2 regions of the Massilia sp. H6 genome follow, and region 1 is predicted to be linked to the other one. Evidence: predicted binding sites of a transcription regulator. Region 1 holds the regulator's gene; the other holds the start of a gene.
What was found. Region 1 encodes LexA, which represses DNA repair genes until DNA is damaged. Its sites were predicted from a motif close to ACTGTATNNNNATACAGT; they were not measured.
Positions count from the first base shown of each region.

Region 1 (3,531 bases):
CGTCGAGACCATTGCCAATCCGCGCACCCAGGTGGCCGACCTGGCCCGAATCGGCCAGCTGTGCCGCGAGCGCGGCATCCTGTATGTGGTCGACAACACCATGACCACGCCCTACCTGTTCCGTCCCAAGGCGGTCGGGGCGGGCCTGGTAGTCAATTCGCTGACCAAGTCGATCGGCGGCCATGGCAACGCGCTGGGTGGCGCGCTGACCGATACCGGTGAGTTCGACTGGAGCAGCTATCCGCATATCGCGCCCAACTTTCGCAAGCAGCCAAGCCAGGCGCAAGGCCTGGCCCAGCTGCGCGCGAAAGCCCTGCGCGACTTCGGCGCGGCGCTGGGGCCGGAGGCAGCCCACCACATCGCCATCGGCGCCGAAACGCTGGCGCTGCGAATGGAGCGCACCAGTAGCAACGCGCTGGCGCTGGCGCGAATGCTGGAAGGCGACGTGCGGGTCGCTGCAGTCCATTATCCCGGGCTGGCTTCGCATGCGCAGCACGGCATCGCGCAAGCGCTGTTTCGTGCTGGCGGCTCGCTGCTCAGTTTCGAGCTGGTCGATGCGATCGACCCTTTCGATTACCTGAACCGCCTGCAACTGGGCATCGCAGCGAGCAACCTGGGCGATACCCGCACCCTGGTGATCCCGGTAGCGCACACGATCTTCTTCGAGATGGGCGCCGAGCGCCGCGCCAGCATGGGCATTGCCGAGTCGCTGATCCGGGTCTCGGTCGGCATCGAGGACACCGACGACCTGTTGAACGATTTTCGCCAGGCGCTCGATCAGTAGAGCGGCGCCGCCGGTTTTTGTTTCAGCGGTTGAGCGGCAAGCCCGAATGCCGCTATGATGGGGATTCGATTCCTCACCCGTAAGCGACCATGAAGACCACGCTGTTCTGCCTTTCCCTCTTTTTCTGCGCCAGTGCTTTCGCCGGCGAACTGGAAGATGCCCATGCTTCGTTCGCCAAAAAGGATTACGCCGCGGCGATGAAGGCATACACAAAGCTGGCCAATGCCGGCAACCCCGAGGCGCAGCAGGCACTGGGCCAGATGTTCTGGTATGGCGAAGCTGGGCAGGTGGACGAGGCCAGGGCCGAAGCGTTGTTCAAGAAATCGGCCGCCAAGGGCAACAAGGTGGCGATCGCTTCGCTCGAACTGATGACGCAGCGCGTCGCGCGCCGCAAGGACATCGATTACTGGATCAAGGGCTACGACGGCGAAGACCTGAAATCAGGTGAACTGCGCTGCGTCGCCCCGCGCATTCCGGCAATGTCCAAGATCAACGCCGACATCGACCGGATCAGCGGTGCCGTTACCAATTGGCAGGAATGCTATAACAGGTTTGTCACCAGCCTGAACGCGGCGGTGCCGCTGACCAAGCGCATTCCGGCCGACATCGCCAAGCTCATGACCAAGGACGAAACCGCGGCATCGACGGTCTACCTGACGCAGCTGCAATCGAACCTGACCGAAGAAGCCAAGGTGAACTCAAAGCTGGTGCTGGCCGATTTCGCGGCATGGCGGGCAGCGACCGAGGCCTATGTGGCGGAGCACAATGCGATGGTCAAGAGTTCTTCGGAAGCGAAGAAGGCTAAGTGACAGGGCAAGTGGCAGGGTAAGTGAGCGGTTCGTGGCGGTCAATCCAGCCCCGGTCTGGACAGGGCCGGGGCCGGGGTTGCGCAGCGCAGCGCAGCTCAGTGCGAGCTCAGTGCCAGCTGCGCATCAAGCCCACCGCCAGCCCCTCGAGCGCGAACTCGTCTTCGGGCCTGACCTGGATCACCTTGAAATCCGGGTTTTCCGGCAGCAGCTCGACCAGGTTGCCAGTCTTGCGGTAGCGCTTGACGGTGACTTCGTCGCCCAGCCTGGCCACCACGATCTGGCCGTTCTTGGCGCTGTCGATCTTCTTGACCGCCAGAAAGTCGCCGTCGCAGATGCCGGCGTCGCGCATCGACCAGCCCTTGACCTTGAGTAAGAAGTCGGGGCGCGCGGAAAACATCGCAGCATCAACGTTATAGGTCGCTTCGACGTGTTCCTGTGCAAGGATCGGCGAACCGGCAGCGACGCGGCCGACCAGCGGCAGCGGCATCATGAGGGCCGCCGGCACCAGCGGCACTGGCTCGACCGAAGCGCCGATCAGGCGGATGCCGCGCGACGTGCCCGGTGAAATTTCGATCGCGCCCTTGCGCGCCAGCGCTTGCAGGTGTTCTTCGGCGGCATTGGCCGAGCGAAAGCCCAACTCTGCCGCGATTTCCGCGCGGGTTGGCGGGAAGCCGGTGTTCTCGATCGCTTCCTTGATCAGGTTAAGGATCTGTTCTTGCCTTGCGGTGAGCTTGAGCATGGGTGTGATAAGGCAATCCGTTATGTGAGTAGACTGTATTTTTGTACAGTATTCCGGTATGCGCAAGGGGAAATACCGCAAAAGTGTAAAAAAATTGTGCAATGCGGTCGTGCAGGGCGCGCCGCGATTGCCCGCTGCATCTTCGCCAGGACAACACCGAGCTTCCCAAGCGGCCTGTTTTCGGGCTATAATGTCCGGCTTTCCCTTCCCACACTCGTCTTGACGCCGAGGTGGGCAATTTGTTTAAACGTCCTTAAGGAGTGTTGCATGCGTCATTATGAAATCGTTTTTATCGTCCACCCGGACCAGAGCGAGCAGGTCCCGGCGATGATCGAGCGTTACAAAGCCACGGTCTCCAGCCGCGGCGGTAACATCCATCGCGTCGAAGACTGGGGCCGTCGTCAGATGGCTTACCAGATCCAGAAGCTGCCAAAAGCCCACTACATCTGCCTGAACATCGAGTGCGACAACGAGACCCTGGTCGAGCTGGAAACCGCATTCAAGTTCAACGATGCCGTCCTGCGTCACCTGACCGTCAAGATGAAGAAAGCTGAAACCGCACCGTCGCCGATGATGAAGTCGGTCCAGCGCGAAGACGCAGCCAAGAGCCACCGCGCTGAAGCCTCGGCACCAGCGGCAGCACCTGCTGCTGCAGCCCCGGCCCCGGCAGCTGCTTAATTGTTGACAGGTCTTTCCAGGCAATCCAAGGACACAGTGAACCAGCGCAGTAAAAGCGCGCAGTGAACGAATTCAGGCTCATCGCGACCATCGCCGAGCGTGACGTACTGCGTTACACCCCGGCCGGTGTCCCCATCGTGGGCGCCATCCTGATGCACAGTTCGCAGCAGGAAGAGGCAAGGGTTGCAAGGCTGGTCGAGTTTGAAGTCCCCGCGCTGGCCGCGGGCGAGGTTTCAGGCAGGTTTGCCAGCGCTGAACTGGGCGCGGCTTACGAGTTCACCGGATTTTTGGCCAGGAAGAACCGCAACAGCAAAGCACTGGTGTTTCACATCATTGATTTCAGTGCCGCATAGGTCAACCGACCGCACGGCAACATTTAGATAGATACAGGAGCCTCACATGGCATTCGGTAAAAAGTTCGACAAAAACAAAGCCAAAGAAAAACTGAAGCGCAAACAGCAAAACCCGCTGTTCAAGCGCAAGAAATTCTGCCGCTTCACGGCTGCAAACGTGGAACAGGT
Region 1 covers NZ_CP103371.1:3,204,632-3,208,162, reverse strand. The annotation lists gene NRS07_RS14435 (cystathionine gamma-synthase family protein) at 1-784, shown strand, start outside; gene NRS07_RS14430 (hypothetical protein) at 778-948, opposite strand; gene NRS07_RS14425 (sel1 repeat family protein) at 982-1,593, shown strand; gene lexA (transcriptional repressor LexA) at 1,700-2,332, opposite strand; gene rpsF (30S ribosomal protein S6) at 2,600-3,010, shown strand; gene priB (primosomal replication protein N) at 3,073-3,363, shown strand; gene rpsR (30S ribosomal protein S18) at 3,410-3,531, shown strand, end outside.

Region 2 (3,531 bases), 810 kb from region 1:
AGATTTCTTCTGGCACCTGGCGCGGATCGATAGGCGACAGATCGTCGGGTGGCCGCGCGCGGATGCGTTCTTGCAGCTCGGCCAATGGGCTCAAGCCGCGCGACAGGGCAAACCATACCAGTGCCAGGATGACGGGCAGGATGATGAACTGCGGAAGGATGACGCCCTTGATGATCTCGTTGGCCAGGTGGGCGCGCTTGTCGAGCGTTTCCGCCACCTGTACCAGGGCCAGGTTCGGCATGGTTTGCGGCGCGGCGGAAGGCGCCCCGGCGCGTGCCGTATCGTTCGCGCCGAGCGGATCGAGGTTCACGTACGAAAAGGCCACGCGTACCGGCGTGCCATGGATGCTGTCGTTGCGAAAGGTGACGGCGCCGCTACGGACGCTGTCGGTGGCGTCGCTATTGGCATCGGCATCGGCATCGGGGCGCGGCAGGTCGCGGTCGCCGTCGATGTGCATCCCGTCGGGGCCGCTGATCTGGAAGTAGACGCTGTCGACGTCGTCGGCGCGCAGCACGTCGCGCGCACTGCCGGGCAGTTGCGCGCTGGGCCGCCCGTCCATCGTCCGGATTTGCTGCGACAGCACCGTGACGCGGTCTTCCAGCGCATCGTCGAACGGCTGGTTGGCAATCGACTTGGCCACCAGGTAGGTGATCGCAATGCTCATCGGCCACAGCAGCAGCAGCGGGGCCAGCATCCAGTCGAGGATCTCGCCAAACAGCGAGTGCCGGATATTCTCGTCCGGCTCGGGATTGGGCGGAATGTAGGGAGACTCGGCCGTCCAGGGAACGGCGTCGGTCCCGGCGTGGCGCGTGCTCACTGGCTAACGGTTTTACTGCCGGCGCCAGGCGCGCGCGGGGTGTCCGGGAATTTTTCGAGGCAGTAGCCCAGGCCGCGCACGGTGGCGATGCGCACGCCGCCGATCTCGAGCTTCTTGCGCAGGCGGTGCACGTAGACTTCGATGGCGTTGTTCGAGACTTCCTCGCCCCATTCGCACAGGTGGTCGACCAGCTGCTCCTTGGATACCAGGCGCCCGCTACGTGCCAGCAGTACTTCGAGCACGCCCAGTTCGCGCGCGGACAGGTCGAGCATCTGCTCGTCGATATAGGCGCTGCGCCCGACCTGGTCGTAGACCAGCGGGCCGTGCCGCACCACGGCCGGGCCGCCGCCGGCGCCGCGGCGGGTGAGGGCGCGCACCCGCGCTTCGAGTTCGGACAAGGCGAACGGCTTGGCCATGTAGTCGTCGGCGCCCAGGTCGAGGCCTTCGACGCGCTGTTCGACCGAATCGGCAGCGGTAAGGATCAGAACCGGTAGCAGCGAGGCGCGCGCGCGCAGGCGGCGCAGCACTTCGAGCCCGGACAGCCGCGGCAGGCCAAGGTCGAGGATGAGGAGGTCGAACTCCTGGGTCGACAGTGCCGTATCGGCATCCTGGCCGTTCTTGACGCAGTCGATGGCATAGCCGGACTGGCGCAGGGAACGGGTCAGGCCGTCGGCAAGTACGCTATCATCTTCGGCAAGCAAAATTCGCATGGGACCACCTGTAAGCATTGGAGCGTTGTCAGGTCCCTATTGTGTTTGATTTAACGCAACAATGCGAGCCCAGCACAGCCAGAATTTTCGCTTGCCACAACTACTGGATTTATATACAGTAGTGGCATTGAATTGGCTTGCCAAGACCACTGGATTTATATACAGTAGTGACCTTGATTTGCGCGGTAGCGCCCCTACCTTGCCTACTCCACAGCTGAAAGTACATCATGGACGACAAAAAATCCGCAATAAACGCCGCTGAAAAGGGCAAGGCGCTGGCCGCCGCCCTGGCGCAGATTGAAAAGCAGTTCGGCAAGGGTTCGGTCATGCGTATGGATGCCAATACGCCGGTCGAAGAGGTGCAGACTGTTTCCACCGGCTCGCTGGGCCTGGACATCGCGCTGGGCGTCGGTGGCCTGCCGCGCGGCCGCATCGTCGAGATCTACGGTCCGGAATCGTCGGGCAAGACCACGCTGACCCTGCAGACCATCGCGCAAATGCAAAAGCTGGGCGGTACCTGCGCCTTCATCGATGCCGAGCACGCACTCGACGTCGGCTATGCGCAAAAACTCGGCATCAATTTGTCCGACCTGCTGATCTCGCAGCCGGATACCGGCGAGCAAGCCCTCGAAATCACCGACGCACTGGTGCGTTCGGGTTCGGTCGACCTGGTCGTCATCGACTCGGTGGCGGCACTGACCCCGCGCGCCGAGATCGAAGGCGACATGGGCGACTCGCTCCCGGGCCTGCAGGCACGCTTGATGTCGCAGGCACTGCGCAAGCTGACCGGCTCGATCAACCGCACCAACACGCTGGTTATCTTCATCAACCAGATCCGCATGAAGATCGGCGTGATGTTCGGCAGCCCGGAAACCACGACCGGCGGTAACGCGCTGAAGTTCTACGCCTCCGTGCGCCTGGACATCCGCCGTACCGGTTCGATCAAGTCGGGTGACGAAGTAATCGGCAACGAAACCAAGGTCAAGGTCGTCAAGAACAAGATCGCGCCGCCGTTCAAAGAAGCGCACTTCGACATCCTGTATGGAGAAGGCACGTCGCGCGAAGGCGAAATCCTGGACCTCGGCGCCGACAACAAGATCGTCGAGAAATCGGGCTCGTGGTACAGCTATAACGGCGAACGCATCGGACAGGGCAAGGACAACGCCCGCCAGTTCCTGCGCGATCGTCCTGCACTGGCCCGCGAAATCGAGAACAAGGTCCGTTCGGCACTGGGCGTGCGCGAACTGCCGCCGCCGCTGGTGGCTGCCGAAGACGGCGGCAAGCCCAAGTTGCAGGCGGTCGGCGAGTAATCGCCGCCAGCCCTTGCCCGCACCACATGCCAGCACCTCAGCTCAGCCTGAAAGGCCGCGCGCTTCGCTATCTGTCGATGCGCGAGCATAGCCGGCTCGAGCTGGGACGCAAGCTGGCGCGTTATGCCGAGGAGGGCGACGACGTGGAAGCCCTTCTGGATTTTCTTGAAAAGAACAACTGGCTGTCGCAGGAACGTTTCGCCGAGTCGCTCATCAACCGGCGTGCTGCACGTTTCGGCAACAGCCGGGTCATGGCCGAGTTAAAAAGCCATGGCGTCACTGGCGATGCATTGGCCGAACTCAAGCTTGGCCTGGCCGACAGCGAGACCACACGCGCAAGCGAAGTCTGGCAGCGCAAGTTCGGATCGATCGCTGTCGATGCGGCCGAGCGTGCCAAGCAGATGCGGTTTTTGCTGCAGCGTGGCTTTTCTCAGCGCGCGGCCCGGATTGCCATGCAAGGTGGACCAGAAGACGAAGCGTTTTAGTCCACGGCGCCGGTCGGTAGGGTGCGCTGCTTGCAGCACCATCGATTGGACTTTTTCAATTAATACGCTGCATCGCGTTTCGCCTTCTGCATTTCTTCGTCCCCTATCGCTGCGCCAGTCGCATGCCGACCACTGCAACATTGACCACTCTGCAAGAAACCCCGCTATATCAAGCTGCATACGCCGGAAAACCCCTCTGTTGCAGTGCA
Region 2 covers NZ_CP103371.1:4,011,068-4,014,598, reverse strand. The annotation lists gene NRS07_RS17990 (sensor histidine kinase) at 1-817, opposite strand, end outside; gene NRS07_RS17985 (response regulator transcription factor) at 814-1,527, opposite strand; gene recA (recombinase RecA) at 1,755-2,837, shown strand; gene recX (recombination regulator RecX) at 2,864-3,322, shown strand.
Region 2: a site for LexA is predicted at 1,630-1,647, ahead of recA (recombinase RecA). Genes of this name have one in related genera too.